One region of the Janthinobacterium pasteuri genome, then DNA from elsewhere that is predicted to be linked to it. Evidence: predicted binding sites of a transcription regulator. Region 1 holds the regulator's gene; each other region holds the start of a gene.
What was found. Region 1 encodes FNR, which switches genes on or off when oxygen is low (the NO sensors DNR and NnrR bind a similar motif). Its sites were predicted from a motif close to TTGATNNNNATCAA; they were not measured.
Positions count from the first base shown of each region.

Region 2: paaA (1,2-phenylacetyl-CoA epoxidase subunit PaaA) is a predicted target of FNR. The motif match lies at 2,474-2,487, and genes of this name have one in related genera.
Region 3: ACQ4WN_RS07850 (bacteriohemerythrin) is a predicted target of FNR. The motif match lies at 2,176-2,189, and genes of this name have one in related genera.

Region 1 covers NZ_JBNYXS010000010.1:108,197-113,900, reverse strand. The annotation lists gene ACQ4WN_RS12640 (cbb3-type cytochrome oxidase subunit 3) at 1-109, shown strand, start outside; gene ccoP (cytochrome-c oxidase, cbb3-type subunit III) at 102-1,022, shown strand; gene ccoG (cytochrome c oxidase accessory protein CcoG) at 1,027-2,409, shown strand; gene ACQ4WN_RS12625 (FixH family protein) at 2,556-3,080, shown strand; gene fnr (fumarate/nitrate reduction transcriptional regulator Fnr) at 3,084-3,842, opposite strand; gene ACQ4WN_RS12615 (hybrid sensor histidine kinase/response regulator) at 4,082-5,704, shown strand, end outside.
Region 2 covers NZ_JBNYXS010000001.1:462,999-468,702, forward strand. The annotation lists gene paaD (1,2-phenylacetyl-CoA epoxidase subunit PaaD) at 1-320, opposite strand, end outside; gene paaC (1,2-phenylacetyl-CoA epoxidase subunit PaaC) at 320-1,087, opposite strand; gene paaB (1,2-phenylacetyl-CoA epoxidase subunit PaaB) at 1,087-1,371, opposite strand; gene paaA (1,2-phenylacetyl-CoA epoxidase subunit PaaA) at 1,400-2,389, opposite strand; gene paaX (phenylacetic acid degradation operon negative regulatory protein PaaX) at 2,657-3,586, shown strand; gene ACQ4WN_RS02100 (M14 family metallopeptidase) at 3,840-4,964, shown strand; gene ACQ4WN_RS02105 (methyl-accepting chemotaxis protein) at 5,359-5,704, shown strand, end outside.
Region 3 covers NZ_JBNYXS010000005.1:157,862-163,565, reverse strand. The annotation lists gene ACQ4WN_RS07865 (PepSY domain-containing protein) at 1-1,345, shown strand, start outside; gene ACQ4WN_RS07860 (hypothetical protein) at 1,473-1,658, shown strand; gene ACQ4WN_RS07855 (hypothetical protein) at 1,810-1,965, shown strand; gene ACQ4WN_RS07850 (bacteriohemerythrin) at 2,265-2,663, shown strand; gene ACQ4WN_RS07845 (hypothetical protein) at 2,667-3,521, opposite strand; gene ACQ4WN_RS07840 (nucleotidyltransferase domain-containing protein) at 4,122-4,871, opposite strand; gene ACQ4WN_RS07835 (methylated-DNA--[protein]-cysteine S-methyltransferase) at 4,983-5,522, shown strand; gene ACQ4WN_RS07830 (DUF1294 domain-containing protein) at 5,582-5,704, shown strand, end outside.

The DNA.
Region 1 (5,704 bases):
CGACTTCGACGCGGCGGCGCACCTGCCGTTTGACGACGAGGCGCTCGACTATCCGGCGGCGCCGGTATCCATGCCTGTGCCGGCACAAGGGGAGCGCAACCATGGCTGACTTTACCAATGGCTTCTGGAATATCTACATCATCGTGCTGTCCCTGCTGGGCATCATCGGCTGCGGCGTGCTGCTGTACTCGCAGTCGAAAATCAAAGTGGTCGACGGCGCGCCTGCCGACGGCACCACGGGCCACGTCTGGGACGAGGACTTGAAGGAACTCAACACGCCGATGCCGCGCTGGTGGATGTGGTTGTTCTACATCACCATCGTCTTCGCCCTGGCGTATCTGTTCCTATACCCGGGCCTGGGCAACTATGCCGGCAGCCTGGGCTGGAAATCGACGGGCCAGTACGAGGAAGAGCTGAAGAAGGCGGAAGCCGACTACGGCCCCCTGTTCAACAAGTACCTGAGCCAGGACTTGAAGACGGTGGCCGCCGATCCGCAGGCGCAAGCCATCGGCCAGCGTTTGTTCCTCACCTACTGCGCGCAATGCCACGGTTCGGATGCGCGCGGCAACAAGGGCTTCCCCAACCTGACCGACAAGGACTGGCTGTATGGCGGCGAACCCGACATCATCAAGACCACCATCATGCACGGCCGCAATGGCCAGATGCCACCGATGGGCGCCGCCCTGGGCTCCGAAAAGGATGTCGAGAACGTGGCCCATTACGTGCTGAGCCTATCCGGTTCGACCTCGGATCCCGTCAAGTCGGTGCTGGGCAAGGCCAAGTTCGGCGCCTGCATGGCCTGTCACGGCGCCGATGCGAAGGGTAACCAGATGCTCGGTTCGCCTAACCTGACGGACAAGATCTGGCTGTATGGCGGCAGTGCCGATACCATCATGGAAACCATCCGCAAGGGACGCAACAACACCATGCCGGCCTTCAGCGATTTCCTCGGCGAGTCCAAGGTCCACGTGCTGTCGGCGTATGTCTGGAGCCTGTCGAATCCCCAGACGCCCGTGAAATGACGTAATGGAACCTCAAGTCATCAAGATGTATGCGGCCCGCGAGCAGATCTACCCTCGCGAGGCCAAAGGACGCTACGCTACCTGGCGATGGGTATGCGTATGGCTTACCCAGCTGGCGTTCTACGGCTTGCCGTGGTTGACCTGGAATGGCAGGCAAGCCCTGCTGTTCGATTTGACCACGCGCAAGTTCTACATTTTCGGCGTCGTGCTGTGGCCCCAGGATTTCATCTATCTGGCGGCCCTGCTGATCATCTGTGCGTATTTGTTGTTCCTCGTCACGGCCATCGCCGGGCGGGTGTGGTGCGGGTTCTCTTGCCCGCAAACGGTGTACACGGAAATCTTCCTGTGGGTCGAACGCCACATCGAGGGCACGCGCAGCGCGCGCATGGCCCTCGACAAGCAGGGACCCTCCGCGCGCAAGGCCTTCAAGAAGACGGCCAAGCACCTGGCGTGGGGCGCCATCGCCCTGTGGACGGGCTTTACCTTTGTCGGCTACTTTACGCCGATCAAGGAACTGGCGCGCGAGGTGACCACCCTCAATTTCGGTCCCTGGGAATGGTTCTGGGTCTTGTTCTACAGCCTGGCAACCTACGGCAACGCGGGCTGGCTGCGCGAGCAGGTGTGCAAATACATGTGCCCCTACGCGCGCTTCCAGAGCGCCATGTTCGACCAGGACACCCTGATCATCACCTACGATGCGAAGCGCGGCGAACCGCGTGGCGCGATGAGCAAGAAGGCCGGCAACAACGACAAGCTGGGCGACTGCATCGACTGCACCCTGTGCGTGCAGGTGTGTCCGACCGGCATCGATATCCGCAACGGCCTGCAGTATGAATGCATCGGCTGCGCCGCCTGCGTCGACGCCTGCAACAGCGTGATGGACAAGGTCGACCGGCCGCGGGGACTGGTACGCTACAGTACCGACCATGCGATGGAAAACAACTTCAGTTCGAAGCAGATCCGCCAGCGCGCCATGCGCCCGCGCGTGCTGATCTACACCTCCATCCTGGCCCTGATCATCATCGCCGTGTGTACTTCGCTGGCCCTGCGCACGCCCCTGAAAATGGACGTGATCCGCGACCGCGGTTCGATGGGACGCGAAGTGGAAGACGGCATGATTGAAAACGTTTACCGCTTGCAGATCATGAACACCTCGGAGCAAACCCAGCATTTTAAAATCAGCGCTTCCGGCTTGCCGGGCCTGACCTTGCTGACGCGCGAAGAAGTGACCTTGCAGCCGACGGAAACGCTGGGCTGGCCGATCCGCCTGCGCGTGCCGCACGGCGTGGGCGAGAAGGGCTCGAACAAGATTGCGATCGAATTGCACTCGCTGGACGACCCATCGCTGCATGTGCGTGAAAGCGCGGTATTCATCGTGCCGCGGTGATATTGATTCGGGGTCGGACCCTCTGGGTCCGACCCCGGTATTTCGCCGTAGGGGTAGCATCAAACATGCGTTAGCTTTACTTTATTTTCAACCCAGAAGCAAAAGCTGGGGTCAGACCCAAAGGGTCTGACCCCAAGGAGAACAAAATGTCCGACAGTCTCAAGCTGCAAGCACCCGTTGCCCCGTGGTACAAGCATCGCTGGCCTTGGCTGCTGATGATCGGTCCCGGCCTGTCCGTGGTGGTCGGCAGCTGCATGGCGTATATCGCGTTTACGCAGCCCGATGCGCTGGTGGTGGGTGATTATTACAAGCAGGGCAAGGCGATCAATCAGGACTTGCGGCGCGACACGATCGCCAGCGACCTGGCGATGGATACCAGCCTGTCCTATGACGTGGCGTCAGCACGCCTCAGTGGTTCCGTGCACAGCTTCGGCAAGGCTTACCAGGGTCCGCTGCAGCTGCACCTGGCGCATGCGACCCTGCCGGAAAAGGATATCAAACTGCTGGTGCAGCCCGATGCGGCCGGCAACTTCTCGGTAGCGCTGCCGATGCTCGAGCGCAGCCGCTGGCAAGTGCTGGTGGAAAACGACAAACGCGAATGGCGCCTGTCCGGCATCTGGACCTGGCCACTGCAGCGCAGCATCGCGCTGCATGCCGATGAAGAACTGTAAGACTTACTTGCAGACGTCCGTACCGGCCGTAATGGCCTTCAACTTGGCCGGCTGCAGGATCTCGATCTCGCGATTCGACACGCGCAGCCAGCCTTCCTTCTTGAATTTGGACAGCAGGCGGCTGACGCTTTCGATGGTCAGGCCCAGGTAGTTGCCGATTTCCTCGCGCGACATGCGCAGCTGGAAATTGCTGCCCGAATAGCCGCGCGCCTCATAGCGCGAGGCCAGGTTGACGATAAAGGCGGCAAAGCGCTGCGTCGCCTGCATATTGCCCAGCAACAGCATGACGCTTTGCTCGCGCGTGATTTCCTGGCTCATCATGCGGTGGAAATGGCGCAGCAGGGTAGGCATACTGCCCAGCAATTGTTCCAGGCTGGAAAACGGGATTTCACACACTTCGCTATCTTCCAGCGCCACCGCATTACAGTGGTGGCGATCGGCGCTGATGGCGTCCATGCCCAATAGTTCGCCCGCCATCTGGAAACCCGTCACCTGCTCTTCGCCGCCCGGATTGATCTGGTACGTCTTGAAGTGGCCCAGGCGGATCGCGTACAGGTTCTGGAACGAGTCGCCGATGCGGAACAGCGAGGCGCCGCGCACGATCTTACGGCGGCGGCCGATGATCTGGTCCAGTCTGTCCATGTCGCCCACATCGAGGCCCATCGGCAGGCACAATTGATGCATGCTGCAGGTCGAGCATCGCGCACGCAACGCTTCCACGTTCACTGTGGGCAAGGTGGGAGTGAGTAGCGCTTCGGTCATGTTGGTACCTTTTAGAAAATGCAATACCGAGTTTACTGCATACACGGTGGCCGTGTGCCAATTTCACCGCAATTGCGCTGAATAAACGACTTTCTGACTTTAAATATATGGCAACATCGTCAAAAGCCCTTGCGGCGAGCGCAATTTGCGCGGCACCGCTTGCCAAGTTGATGTATTGATAGGAAAATTCCTGACAGCATTATCTGCCGCCTGTGCCGCCCGGTACTGAAAAGGAAATCATGAAGCCTCTCGGCATCAAAGCAAAAGTCGCGCTGGCCACCAGCCTGACCTCGATCGCCATGATCGCGCTGGTCACCATGATCCAGGTGCAGCACATGCGCGCCGACTTCACCCGAGTACTGCTGAGCCAGCAATCTGCCCTGATCACCCGCACCGCAGCCGAGCTCGACGACAAGCTGGGCATGCTGCTGCAAATCGTCACCCTGACGGCCAGGCAGCAGCCGCCGGAATTGATCGCCCAACCCGCCAAGCTGCGCGAATACTATGCGCGCCGCTCGATGCTGGTGCTGTTCGACGACGTGCTGGTGCTCGATGCGCAAGGCGCCATCGTGGCCGACATGCCGCTGGTCACAGGCCGCGCCGGCATCAACGTTGCCGAGCGCGAGTATTTCCAGACCGTCCTGCGCACACGCCAGCCCATGATCACCGAGCCGATGCTGGGCAAAGTGAGCGGCATGCCCATCGTACAGATGGTGGCGCCCGTGCTCACCGCCGATGGCCAGGTGGCCGGCGTGGTGATCGGCGTGCTGCGCCTGTACAAGGACAACCTGCTGGGGCGCCTGCGCTCGGAAAAGATCGGCAAGAGCGGCTATTTCTTCATCCTCACGCGCGGCGCCGTGCCGCGCTACGTGCTGCACCCCGATACCAGCCGTTTGCTGCAGCCGCGCCAGCCGAACGCCAACCTGACGACCACCGAGATGCTGAAGGACGATGGCGAAGGCAGCATGGTCAGCACCAATAGCCGCGGCATCACGGCCGTCAACAGCTTCAAGCGCCTGAAATCGGTGAACTGGCTGCTGGCCGCCTCGCTACCCATCGAGGACGCCTTCGAACCCTTCGATGGCGTGCTGTACCGGCTGGTGCTATGGAGCATCCTCGCGTCGCTGCTGGCCGCAGCCGTGCTGGGCTGGGTCACCGTGCGCCTGCTGTCGCCGCTGGTGCGCCTGCGCGACACCCTGCTGGCCCTGCGCACCAGCGGCAGCCGCTTCACCCCCGTGCCAGTGCAGCAGCGCGACGAGATCGGCGAACTGACGGAAGCGTTCAACGGCCTGATGAGCGAACGCGACCGCCTTCAGCAGGAACTCGAATCGCGCGCGGCGGAACTGGAACTGGAGCGCGACCGGGCCGAGGCGGCCAACCGCGCAAAGAGCGACTTCGTGGCCAACATGAGCCATGAAATCCGCACGCCGCTCAATGCCGTGCTGGGCATGGTGTACTTGCTGGGCAATACCAGGCTCGACACGGAACAGCGCAAGTATCTGACCATGGTGCGCGTGGCGGGCCAGTCACTGCTGGGCATCCTCAACGACGTGCTCGATTATTCGAAGATCGAAGCGCGCCGCATGGAATTGTCGCCCGTCGAGTTCGACCTCGATGAAGTGATGAATACCCTGGCCACGACGATGACCATGAATGCGGGCGAAAAGGAGCTGGAACTGGCCATCGCCGTCGAGCCCGACGTACCGCGGCGCCTGGTGGGCGACGCCCAGCGCCTGCAGCAAATCCTCGTCAACCTGGCCGGCAATGCCATCAAGTTCACCGAGAGCGGCGAAGTGGTGGTGGCCGTCAGCCTGGCCGAACGCCAACAAGGCCGCGCCTGGCTGCGCTTCGAAGTGCGCGAC
Region 2 (5,704 bases), on a different contig from region 1:
CCATAGCCTTTCAGCTTGGCCTTGCCCGATTCGCTCATCCAGTCCGTAGTCCAGGCGGGCGCCAGCTGGTTCACCAGTGTCACCTTGGCCACGCCATGGCTGCGCAACGCATCCGTGACGGCATCGGCGATCACCTGCATGGCGGGGCAGCCCGAATACGTGGGCGTGATCGTCACGATGCACTCGTCGCTGCTGACCACGTCGACAGCGCGCACGATGCCCAGGTCCACCACCGAAATGACAGGAATTTCCGGGTCTGGGATGTCGCCCAGCCAGGCCCATACCTGGGCGGCGTCCAGCGCTGCCGTGGGCGCGTTCATTACCACTCCGCCCCGGGATAGGCGCGCTGCAGGAACTGCATTTCGGCCAAAATAAAGCCCAGGTGTTCCGTGTGCGTACCCTGCTTGCCGCCCTTTTGCATCCAGGCGTCGGGCGCCGGCATGACAAGCGTCGCTTCGGCGAAGATCTCGGCCACGTGTTCCAGGAAGGCCTGGCGCAGCACGTCCGATGAAGGCGCGATGCCGGCGGCAAGCATGGCCTGGTCGACGGCGTCGTACGTAAACATCTCGCCCGTGTACATCCACAGTTTATCGGCCGCGGCCTGCGTCTTGGCGTGGCTGTCCGCCGTGCCGTCGCCGAGGCGCACGATCAGGTCACCACTGCGGCGCAGGTGATAGGTGACTTCCTTGATCGACTTCTGCGCCACTTCGACGATGCGTGGATCGCTGCATTTCGCCAGTTCCAGCAGCTGGAAGTAGTGCCATGTGTCGAAGAAGAACTGGCGCATCATGGTGTCGGCATAATTGCCGTTCGGCTGTTCCAGCAGCAGGCAGTTCTTGAAGTCGTGGGCGTCGCGCAAAAAGGCGATGTCGTCCTCGTCGCGGCCCGCGTTTTCCAGTTCGGCCGCATAGCTGAACCACAAGCGCGTCTGGCCCAGGAGATCGAGCGCCACATTGGTCAGCGCCATGTCCTCCTCCAGCGCGGGACCCTTGCCGCACAGCTGCGACAGCTGCTGGCTAAGGATCAGGGCATTGTCGCCCAGGCGCAAGAGGTAATTGACTTTGTCATCCATTGCAGGCGCTCCCATCACAGGTTCTTGACTTCTTCCGGCATCGGGAAGAAGGTGGGATGGCGGTACACCTTGCTGTTTGACGGTTCAAACAGGGCGCCCTTGTCGCCGGGGCTGCTGGCGACGATATCGGCCGCGCGCACCACCCAGATGCTCACGCCTTCATTGCGGCGCGTGTAGACGTCGCGTGCATGGTTGACCGCCATGGTGGCGTCGGAGGCATGCAGGCTGCCCACATGCTTGTGCGCCAGGCCGTGCTGGCTGCGGATGAAAACTTCCCACAATGGCCATTCTTTGCTCATGTTGCTCTCCCCTATCTGTCTTATGTATTTACGCTGCCGCTTTGACTGCGGCTTGTTTATCTGCATACGCGAGCAAGGCATCGCGGAACCATACACCGTCTTCATACGCCTTGACCCGCGTTTGCAGGCGCTCGCGGTTGCACGGGCCATTGCCCTTCAATACATTGTTAAACTCGGACCAGTCGATCTCGCCGAATTCATAGTGGCCTGTTTCGGCATTGAACTTCAGGTCGGGATCGGGCACGGTCAGGCCCAGGTATTCGATTTGCGGCACGGTCTGGTCGACCATGCGCTGGCGCAATTCATCGTTCGAAAACAGCTTGATGCGCCATTGCGCCGATTGGGCGCTGTTGACGGAGGCGGCGTCGGACGGGCCGAACATCATCAGGGACGGCCACCACCAGCGGTTCAGCGCATCCTGCGCCATGGCTTTCTGTTCTGGCGTGCCCTTGCACAGCGACATCATGATGTCGTAGCCCTGGCGCGCATGGAACGATTCTTCCTTGCAGACGCGGATCATGGCGCGCGCATACGGGCCATATGAGCAGCGGCACAGGGGAATCTGGTTGATGATGGCGGAGCCATCGACCAGCCAGCCGATGGCGCCCATGTCGGCCCACGACAGGGTGGGATAGTTAAAGATGCTGGAATACTTGGCTTTGCCCGAGTGCAAGGCAGCGAGCAGATCGTCGCGCGAGACGCCCAGGGTTTCCGCAGCGCTATACAGGTACAGGCCGTGGCCCGCTTCATCCTGGATCTTCGCCAGCAGGATAGACTTGCGTTTCAGGGTCGGTGCGCGCGTGACCCAGTTACCTTCGGGCAATTGACCGACGATTTCCGAATGCGCATGCTGCGAAATCTGGCGGATCAGGGTCTTGCGGTAAGCGTCCGGCATCCAGTCCTTGGCCTCGATCTTGATGCCTTCGTCGATGCGCGCCTGAAAAGCGCGCTCTTCCGCCCCCATGTCATCGATGGAACGGACGTTCTTGAGGCCGGTTTCAACCATTTGTGCGTACATGATCTGTCTCCCATGTCTTTGATTTTGCGCAGCAACGCGGTGCGATGAACAGATAATACGATACAAAAATCTATTTGCATACACTTGATATGAATCATTTTAAAAATTCGTATCTTGTGCGGCTTTTTTGTGCGTATGATATTGCTGATGAGAAAACACTGTGTAGTGCCACCAGCGCTTCCGGCAAATTATTGACGCGCTACCCGCGCAGCCAAGTAAACTGCTGCTTTTATTGAATCGACCGCAACACGGCCAGACCGGAACCACATGAAGAACACCCGCTGCACGGCATGGATAGCCGATTTCCTGGAAAACGACCCACCGCGCTCGAAGTCTCTGGTGATGACCATCTTTGGCGACGCCATCGTGCCGCGCGGCGGCGCCATCTGGCTGGGCAGCCTGATCGACCTGCTGGCACCGTTTGGCGTGAATGACCGCCTGCTGCGCACTAGCGTGTTTCGCCTGGCGCAGGAGGGCTGGCTCAGCTCGCAGCGCGATGGCCGCCGCAGCGCCTATACGATACGCCCGGACGCGCTGCGCCGCTTCGAGCGCGCTTATCGACGCATCTATGCGCCACTGGTCGTGCACTGGGATGGCAGCTGGACCCTGGTGATCGGACCGGCCGGCAGCATCGGCGCCGCCGAGCGGGGGGCACTGCGCAAGGAATTATTGTGGGCTGGCTATGGATTGATCTCTCCTGGCATCTTTGGCCATCCGGCCAGCAACTCGGAGGCGCTGGAAGACATCCTCGTGCGCAACGACGTACAGGGCAAGCTGTATGTCTGTCACACTACGGAGTTGCCGGATGTCAGCACACGGCCCCTGCGCGACATGGTGGGAGAATGCTGGGACTTGTCGGAAGTGATGGCTGGCTACGAAAAATTCATCGCCAGTTTCCAGCCGCTGCTGACCCTGCTGCAAGAAGAGCCCGTGTTCGATGCCGAGCAAGCCTTCGTCATCCGCTCGCTGCTGACGCACGCCTACCGCCGCGTGCAGTTACACGATCCGCAACTGCCCGTCGAACTGCTGCCCGAACCGTGGCCCGGCACGCAAGCCTATGCGCTGGCGCGCGACCTGTACCGCCTCACCTATGCGGCGGCCGAAGAACATATCCTGGCCACCCTGCGGCGCGAGGATGAGCACGCGCCGGACGTGGAGCCGTGGTTTTTTGAACGTTTTGGCGGCCTGAACACCTGATAAAACGTCCATGGCGACGTTGCAGGGTCTGGGCGTACATTCGTACTGCCTGCGGCCCTGCGCCTTGCCATGAACATTTTTCAGGCGTTCAGCAAACGCCGTTGTCAACCATGATGCTCTCCCCGTGTTGGAGCTTCCACGTTTGCAAAGCACGTTCGTTATCGTTTGCGCCAGCACAAAGGCCTCCGCAAAACAGGTATCATCGCGCCATTGCACACGATGCAAAACCCATACGTTTTTATCAGGAACACTCATGACCATTAAAATCAGCCAGCAATTCGACGCCGGCGCGATCGAGGTGCTGCGCGCCGACGATGCCCAATCCATCGAGCTGAACATCCGCAAGGATTCCCACGCCGACATCACGCAGTGGTTTTATTTCCGCCTGCAAGGCGCGCAAGGCGAGGCGTGCACGATCCGCTTCATGAATGCAGGCAAGTCGGCCTATCCGGACGGCTGGAAAGACTACCAGGCCGTGGCCAGCTATGACCGCGAAACCTGGTTCCGCGTGCCAACCAGCTTCGACGGCACGGTGATGACCATCGAACACACGCCGGAAGAAGAAAGCGTGTACTACGCCTACTTCGAACCGTACCCATGGGATCGCCACCTGGCCCTGATCGACAGCGCGCAAGCGTCGCCGCTGGTGCGCCTGATCGACCTGGGCAGCACGGTGGAAGGCCGCGACATGAATCTGCTGGTGGTCGGCGACGCCGATGCCGAGAAGAAAGTCTGGGTCATCGCGCGCCAGCATCCCGGCGAAACGATGGCGGAATGGTTTGTCGAAGGCATGCTCGAAGCCTTGCTGGACCAGGCCAATCCGTTTGCCCGCCAGTGCCTGCAAGACGCCGTCTTCTACGTGGTGCCGAACATGAATCCGGACGGTTCCGTGCATGGCAACCTGCGCACCAACGCGGCCGGCGCCAACCTGAACCGTGAATGGATGACGCCGACGATGGAACGCAGCCCGGAAGTATTCCTGGTGAAACAGAAAATGCATGAAATCGGCTGCGACCTGTTCCTCGACGTGCATGGCGACGAAGGTCTGCCTTACGTGTTCGTGGCCGGCAGCGATGCGCTGGAAAATTTCACGCCTGCACAAAAGGCCGAGCAAGACCGCTTCATCGCCGACTTTAAGGTGGCCAGTCCCGACTTCCAGGATGAACACGGCTATGAAGACGGCCCGTTCACGCCGGAAGTGCTGACCATGGGTTCGCCCCATATCACGCACGCCTTCGGCTGCCTGTCGCTGACCCTGGAGTTGCCGTTCAAGGACAATGCCAACGATCCCGACCCGCAAACGGGCTGGAGCGGCGCCCGCAGCGCCGCCCTGGGCGCGGCCGTGCTGCAACCTATCCTGTCCACCTTGCGCGCCTGAACGCCAGAGCCGAGCAGGCCTGCCTAAGTCCATGCCCCGCACGCCGGGGCATTTTTTATGCCCGCACGACAAGCGTTGTTGGCCGAGTCGTTTTCTTTCCGAACTTCTTGCCTGCCAAAAATTATCGTCCTACACTCAATAACAGAATCGGGCCGTGCCACGCTGCACAGCCCCGCAAAAATACGCCGCCTGCCAGGCCGCCACGCCCCCACCGGCGATCTGGCAGGCGCATCCACGGCATTGCCCTTGGCATCACACAGCCCCATACCTGCCGAGCTAGCTTTCTGCACGAAAAAACGACCGTCTCTGCATCGTGCCGCACCCTGCCCATCTGTCTGGCTCGTGCTCACATGGTGCCGGGCGCTTCCCGCATGGCGCCAAGAATGGATTCCCTATGTCTCAGTTTACAATCAGTACCCGCCTGGCCTTCAGTTTCGGCTTGATCATTGTCCTGCTTGCCATGGTGGCATTTGTTTCCGTGAGCCGCATCCGCAACATCAATGCCACGACGGAAAAAATCCTCGACGACCGCTATGTCAAGGTCATGCTGTCCAATACCATACAATCCGAGGTCAATGTCCAGGCCCGCCTCTTGAGCATCGCCATCATCGGCGCCAACGATGCCGACGAAGTCAGCAGTGCCCTGGCCAAGGTGCAGGCATCGGCAAAAAAAAACATGGAACTGCTGGCGCGCCTGAAAACCATGATCAACACACCCAAGGGCCAGGAACTGTTCCAGG
Region 3 (5,704 bases), on a different contig from region 1:
GTACCTGGGCCGCCGTAAGGCAAAACGGGCTGTGCAGGCGCAGCGCGCCATGCTGGCCGGCACTCCCGACAATATGGTTACTGGCCTGCCCACGCTGGTGGCCTACGCCAGCCAGTCGGGCCAGGCCGAGCGCCTGGCCCTGGAAAGCGCGCGCGCCCTGCAGCAGGCGGGCGTGGCCGTCGATGTGCAGTCGCTGGACCGGTTTGATCCCGCGCAATTGCGCCAGTATGTACGGGCGCTGATCGTTGCCAGCACCTTTGGCGAAGGCGAAGCGCCGGACGGCACGCGCCGCTTCGCGCGCCTGTTGCAGCAAACGGCGGGCACGCCGCTGGCAGGCCTGGAATTCGGCGTGCTGGCCCTGGGCGACCGCCACTACAGCGACTTCTGCGGCTTCGGTCATGCGCTGGAGCGCCAATTGCGCGCGCTGGGCGCCACGCCCCTGTTCCCCCTGATCGAAGTGGACAAGCACGACCCCGCCGCGCTGGCCGACTGGTCGCAGGCATTGGCGCGCTGCAGCGGCAGCGCCATCGACGCCATCGGCGTGCAGGAAGAAGCGTCCTATGCCGAGTGGCGTCTGGTGCGCCGCGTGCTGCTCAACCCGGGCAGCCTAGGCGGCGAACTGCATGAAATCACGTTGACGGGCCCGGCCGGCGTCACCTGGGAAGCGGGCGCGCTGGCGGAAATCATCGGGTGCAACGCGGACGGCAGCGATGGCGACGCGCAGGGTACACAACATGCACCGCGCAGCTACTCGCTCGCGTCGCTGCCGTCCGATGGCGAACTGCAGTTGCTGGTGCGCCAGGAACGCCATGCGGGCGGCGACAACCTGGGCTATGGCATCTGTTCCGGCTGGCTCACGCGCTTCGCCCCGCTGGATGGCAGCATCCGCCTGCGCCTGCAAGCCAATCCCGCCTTCGCGCCAACCCTGGTCGACGTGCCCTGCATTTATATCGGCAACGGTTCCGGCCTGGCCGGCTTGCGCGCGCACCTGCGTGCGCGCCGGCGGGCAGGGCTGGCACGCAACTGGCTGCTGTTTGGCGAGCGCCAGCAAGCGTTTGACAGCGTCTGCGGCGAAGAGTTGCAAGGCTGGCTGGACGCTGGTCACCTGGCGCGCCTGGACCGTGTCTTTTCGCGCGACGGTGAAACACGACAATACGTGCAAGACCGCCTGCGCGCCAACGCCCAGGAACTGCGCGACTGGCTGGCCCAAGGCGCCATCGTCTACGTATGCGGCAGCCTGCAAGGCATGGCGGCAGGAATAGATGCTGTACTGCAAGAAGTGCTGGGGCAGGATGGCCTCGACGCCCTGCTGGCGGCCGGACGCTACCGCCGCGACGTATATTGATCTGCATCAGTCCGGCCCCGGCGCCGCCCGGCTATGCGGGCAAGCGCACAGTCAGGACCAGCCATCGGACTAAAATGGGGACATCGCGGCACAAGCGCCGCCCCACTCACTGTCTGCGAGGCACCCCATGAAAAACCCCTGGATGAGCATGTACCTGAGCGCGGCTAACCGCATCGCCAGCACGGCACGCGGCCATGCCACGGCCGCCGTCAAGCGCGAAGCGGCGAAAAATACGCAGCAGTTGACGCAGGTGTGGTTCGACTCTTTCCTGCCCGCCGCAGGCAAGCCACGGCGCAGCCGCAAGGCAAAATAGGCCCCTGGCAACGGGCGAACTGGTGCAGTGCATCACAGCAATAAGTTGAATTTTCAACCAGATGACCTAAACTACAAGCATGGTAGTACATAAGGAAGTGACCGGCAGGCGCCGCATCCCCGCGCCGCCGCCGGGACACCAGGAGACGACCATGTTGACGCTCAAAGTGCTGGCCTGCCTTGCCCTGTCGGCCTTGCTGCTCGCCCCCCTCGTGCTGAGGGATACGATGCAGTTATCAGCAGGACAGCAGCTGCAAGTACCGAATGTCGATGCGCATGCCATGTGGAGCCATTGGCCCAAGCAATAAGACGCGCGGCTGAGAAAACACCGCTGACTGCGTTGCCGTGCCTCGTCGTACATTCGTACTGCCTTCGGAACGGCGCCTTGCCAGCGGCGTTTTTCAGCGGCGCTCGCTAGTGGCATTCATCGTCAAAAACCCCTTTATTGCGGAGTGGAAATTTATTCCCTCATCCCCTTTGTTTTTCCGTATTTCCTTCATCCGCTCTTCACCAAATTTTTGATCCAGATCATGGATTTCCACCTTCGCTGCGCCCACACTGGAACGGTACGCTTCGCATTGCGACGGACTTAACCGGGAGCATCGGCATGGGTAAATCGGACTGGAAAGATGAGATGGCGCTGGGCGTTCCCGCCATCGACGAAGCGCATGAGGCACTGTTTCAGGAGCTGGCGCGGCTGGGACAGTTGAGCGACCAGGATTTCAGCACGGCGTTTCGCGAGCTGATTGCGGCCGTCGAACGCGATTTCCGCGAGGAAGAGGATTTGATGGAACAAATCGACTTTCCCTCGCTGTCCAAGCACCGCGAACAGCATGCGCGCGTGCTCAGCGGCTTGCACCATGCCTGGGCCGCCGTCGATGAAGGCGACCTGGAGCAGGGACGCCATGCGCTCTCGCTCTTGCCGCAATGGCTGATCTTTCACCAGGCCACCATGGACCTGGCCCTGGCGGCGGCCCTGGAACTGGTGCAGCGCCAGCCGAACTAGCTTCTAGAGCAGCAGCACCGTCGCTTGCTCCGGCAAGACCACGCGGTAGTGTCCCGGGTATCTGTCTTCGCCGTCGAAAATCTTGCAAAACACGGGCTGGCTGATGTCGTTGACGGCCGGCTCGTTCATGGGCAAGGTGGCGATCAGTTGCTCGCCATCCATCAACTGCAAGGCGCTGCCCCGCTCGGCCGCGCAAAAGGCCAGCGATTGCACATCGTTGGCGAACGGTCGCTTGTACCATGGCGTGATGGCCCGCACGGCGCGCCGCGCATCGTGCAAGACTTGCCCCACGCGCGTGACATTCCACGCATCGCGCGCAACGGATGGCTGGAGCACGATATTTGCCGTCAGCTCGCCCCTGCCCTTGTTCACCAGGAACGTGCCATCCTGCGCGGCGATGTCATCGTTGAGCGGCACGACAAACACGCCGCCGTCCGACACCTTGATCGGCACGGGGGCGCCATTGCCTTGCAAGGCCACGCGCACATCGTCGATGGTGGCGCTCAGCTTGGCCGGAATCAGGCGCAGGGCCATGACCACGCTGCCGCTCGACACTTGCCACACCTTCCTGGCCGTCAGATAACTCTCGCGGTAAGCCGTGAAACGTATGCGCGGCGCCTTGGCGTCGCTGTTGGCCGTGATCGTCACCGTTTGCGATGGCAAGGCGTCCTCCGCTGGCGCAGCAGGTGTGGCAGGCGCAACGTTCTGCGGCACAAGGGGTGGCGACACGACGGCGGCGGCAGGCGGCACGCCGGCGCTTTGCAGCAGCGTGGGAACAGCCGGCGCCGGCGCGTGTTCCTGGGCCTGGCCCAGCGACACGACACACAACCATCCGGCACAAGCGATCCATGTACGCATGCATTTCTTTCAATGAGGAAAATATTTTGTCAGCGCCTGCATTATCGCAGAAGGCCAGCCTGCGCGCCGCTCCAGGCCAGCTGCACTCATCTGGTGTGCTCGCTTGATTATTTGGCAAATATTACCCACATTAGTAATGATTCCCATTCTTAAATCGACAGGAGTCGCGCGCCCTTCTTTTCCACTGCCAGAGCACGCCGGGCCTTGCGGTGGAACTGCTATCCCAGCCAGACCACGGGCCAGCGTCATGCCATCCCCACAGCTACTGCGCACCTCGCCAGACGAGTTAGGGAAACACACGACTAAAAATATTCGAGGAAAATGATGCAATCGACTACCGTATGCTGCTCTTCGCGCCAGCCCGGCTTGCGTCCCCTGCCCCGTTTATTACACATCAGTCTGCTCAGCCTTGGCGCTGGCGTGGCCCTGATGGCGGCGACCACGGAAGGCACGCAGTCATACACGGCAGGCGAAACGCGGTCAGCGTGCTTTGAACGTCAACAACCTGCTCGACAAGAAATACTACCGCAACGTGGGCTTCTTCGACGGCGAATTCCGGGGTGAGCCGCGCAACATCAGCCTCGCCGTGCGCGCGGCGTTTTAAGCGCGCCAGTGTGCGGGCGCCGGCAGGCAGAAGCCATGCAGCAAGGGCCCGCCCACGGGCGCCAGCACGGCGGCGGTGACGTGTTCGAACGCGCGCTGGCCTTGCGCCATGTCGCTGGCGACCAGGCGCAAGGCCCCGTCGAGCTCTTTGGCGATGGCCGCGTCAAATGCCTGCAGGCGGCGGAACAGATGCTTGCCGCCGCCGCTCCATTCGCCGGCCGCACGCAAGTGCAGGTCGGCCAGCGCTTCGTACAGCTGGCAAGCGACCGCCAGTGCCTCACCCGGGTGCCGGCTGTCGACCAGGTCTTCCAGCACGGTGGTGATGGCGTAGCGGCGCCGCTGCAGATTGTCCGCGTCGAGCACGGGCGGCCCCGCGGCGGCGATAGCTTGCGCCAGCGCCAGCAATTGCGCGTAATGTTCGCCGGAGGTGGCGATGTTTTCGCCTTCCAGCACCATGCGCGCCAGCGGCACCGTACCGCCCGGTGCATCCATTTCCTTGCAAAAATACGTGAACGTGGCCAGGTCGTGCGCGAACAGTTCCACCGTGCGCCCTTCGGCCACGATGGTCGAGCGCCAGGCGCAATCGACGTGGTCGAACAGCAGCAGCAAATCGATATCGGAACTGGGCGTCTGCCGGCCCGTGGCAAACGAGCCGCCGATGATGGCAGCCACGGCCATGGGATAGTGTTCCTGCACCAGCCGCACGGCAATCGCGCGGATGGCGTCATAGGTGGCAATGTTTGTCACAGCAAGTGCTCCGTGCCGAAAAACGCCATCCTACACGCAATACGCGGCATGCCGCCATCCTGCTACACTGGCGCCACCTGATCAAGGAAGAAACATGGAATAGATTGCATCGTGGTGCCCTCGCCCGTGGGTGAGCTGACCCTGGTGGCGCGCGGGACGGCGCTGGTCGCCATCCTGTGGGAAAACGACAAGCCGAACCGCGTGCGCCTGGGCCAGATGCGCGTCAATGCTGGTTGCGCCGTACTGCAGGAAACGGCACGCCAGCTGGGCGAGTATTTCACCGGCACGCGCCAGCAATTCGACGTGCCGCTCGACTTTCATGGCACGCCATTCCAGCAGGAAGTGTGGCGCGCGCTGCTGACGATACCGTACGGCCAGACGCGCAGCTATGGCGAGATCGCTCGCCAGATCGGCCGCCCCGCCGCCGTGCGCGCCGCCAACGGCAAGAATCCCATCTCGATCATCGCGCCCTGCCACCGCGTCATCGGCGCCACGGGCGAGTTGACGGGCTTTGCGGGCGGCCTGCATGCCAAGGTAAGCCTGTTGGCATTGGAAGGCATCACCCTGTCCAGCGACCGCGAAGCACTGAAAACGGGCCACGCCCGCCGCCGCGCCGTGCACATCGATACGGCGCAAGGCTGTTTGTTTTAGGCTGCGGCATCGCTCCCCTTGTGGGATACTCACGCCCTCCGCTCAAGCCAACACTTTATATGCCCTACCTTGTCATCCTGTTCTTTGTCGTTCTCTATTTACTGGCCACATTCTTTTTCCACATTCCAGCCCTGGTCGCCCTCGTGTATGGCGTGCTGAGCATCAGCTGTTTCGTCGCCTAC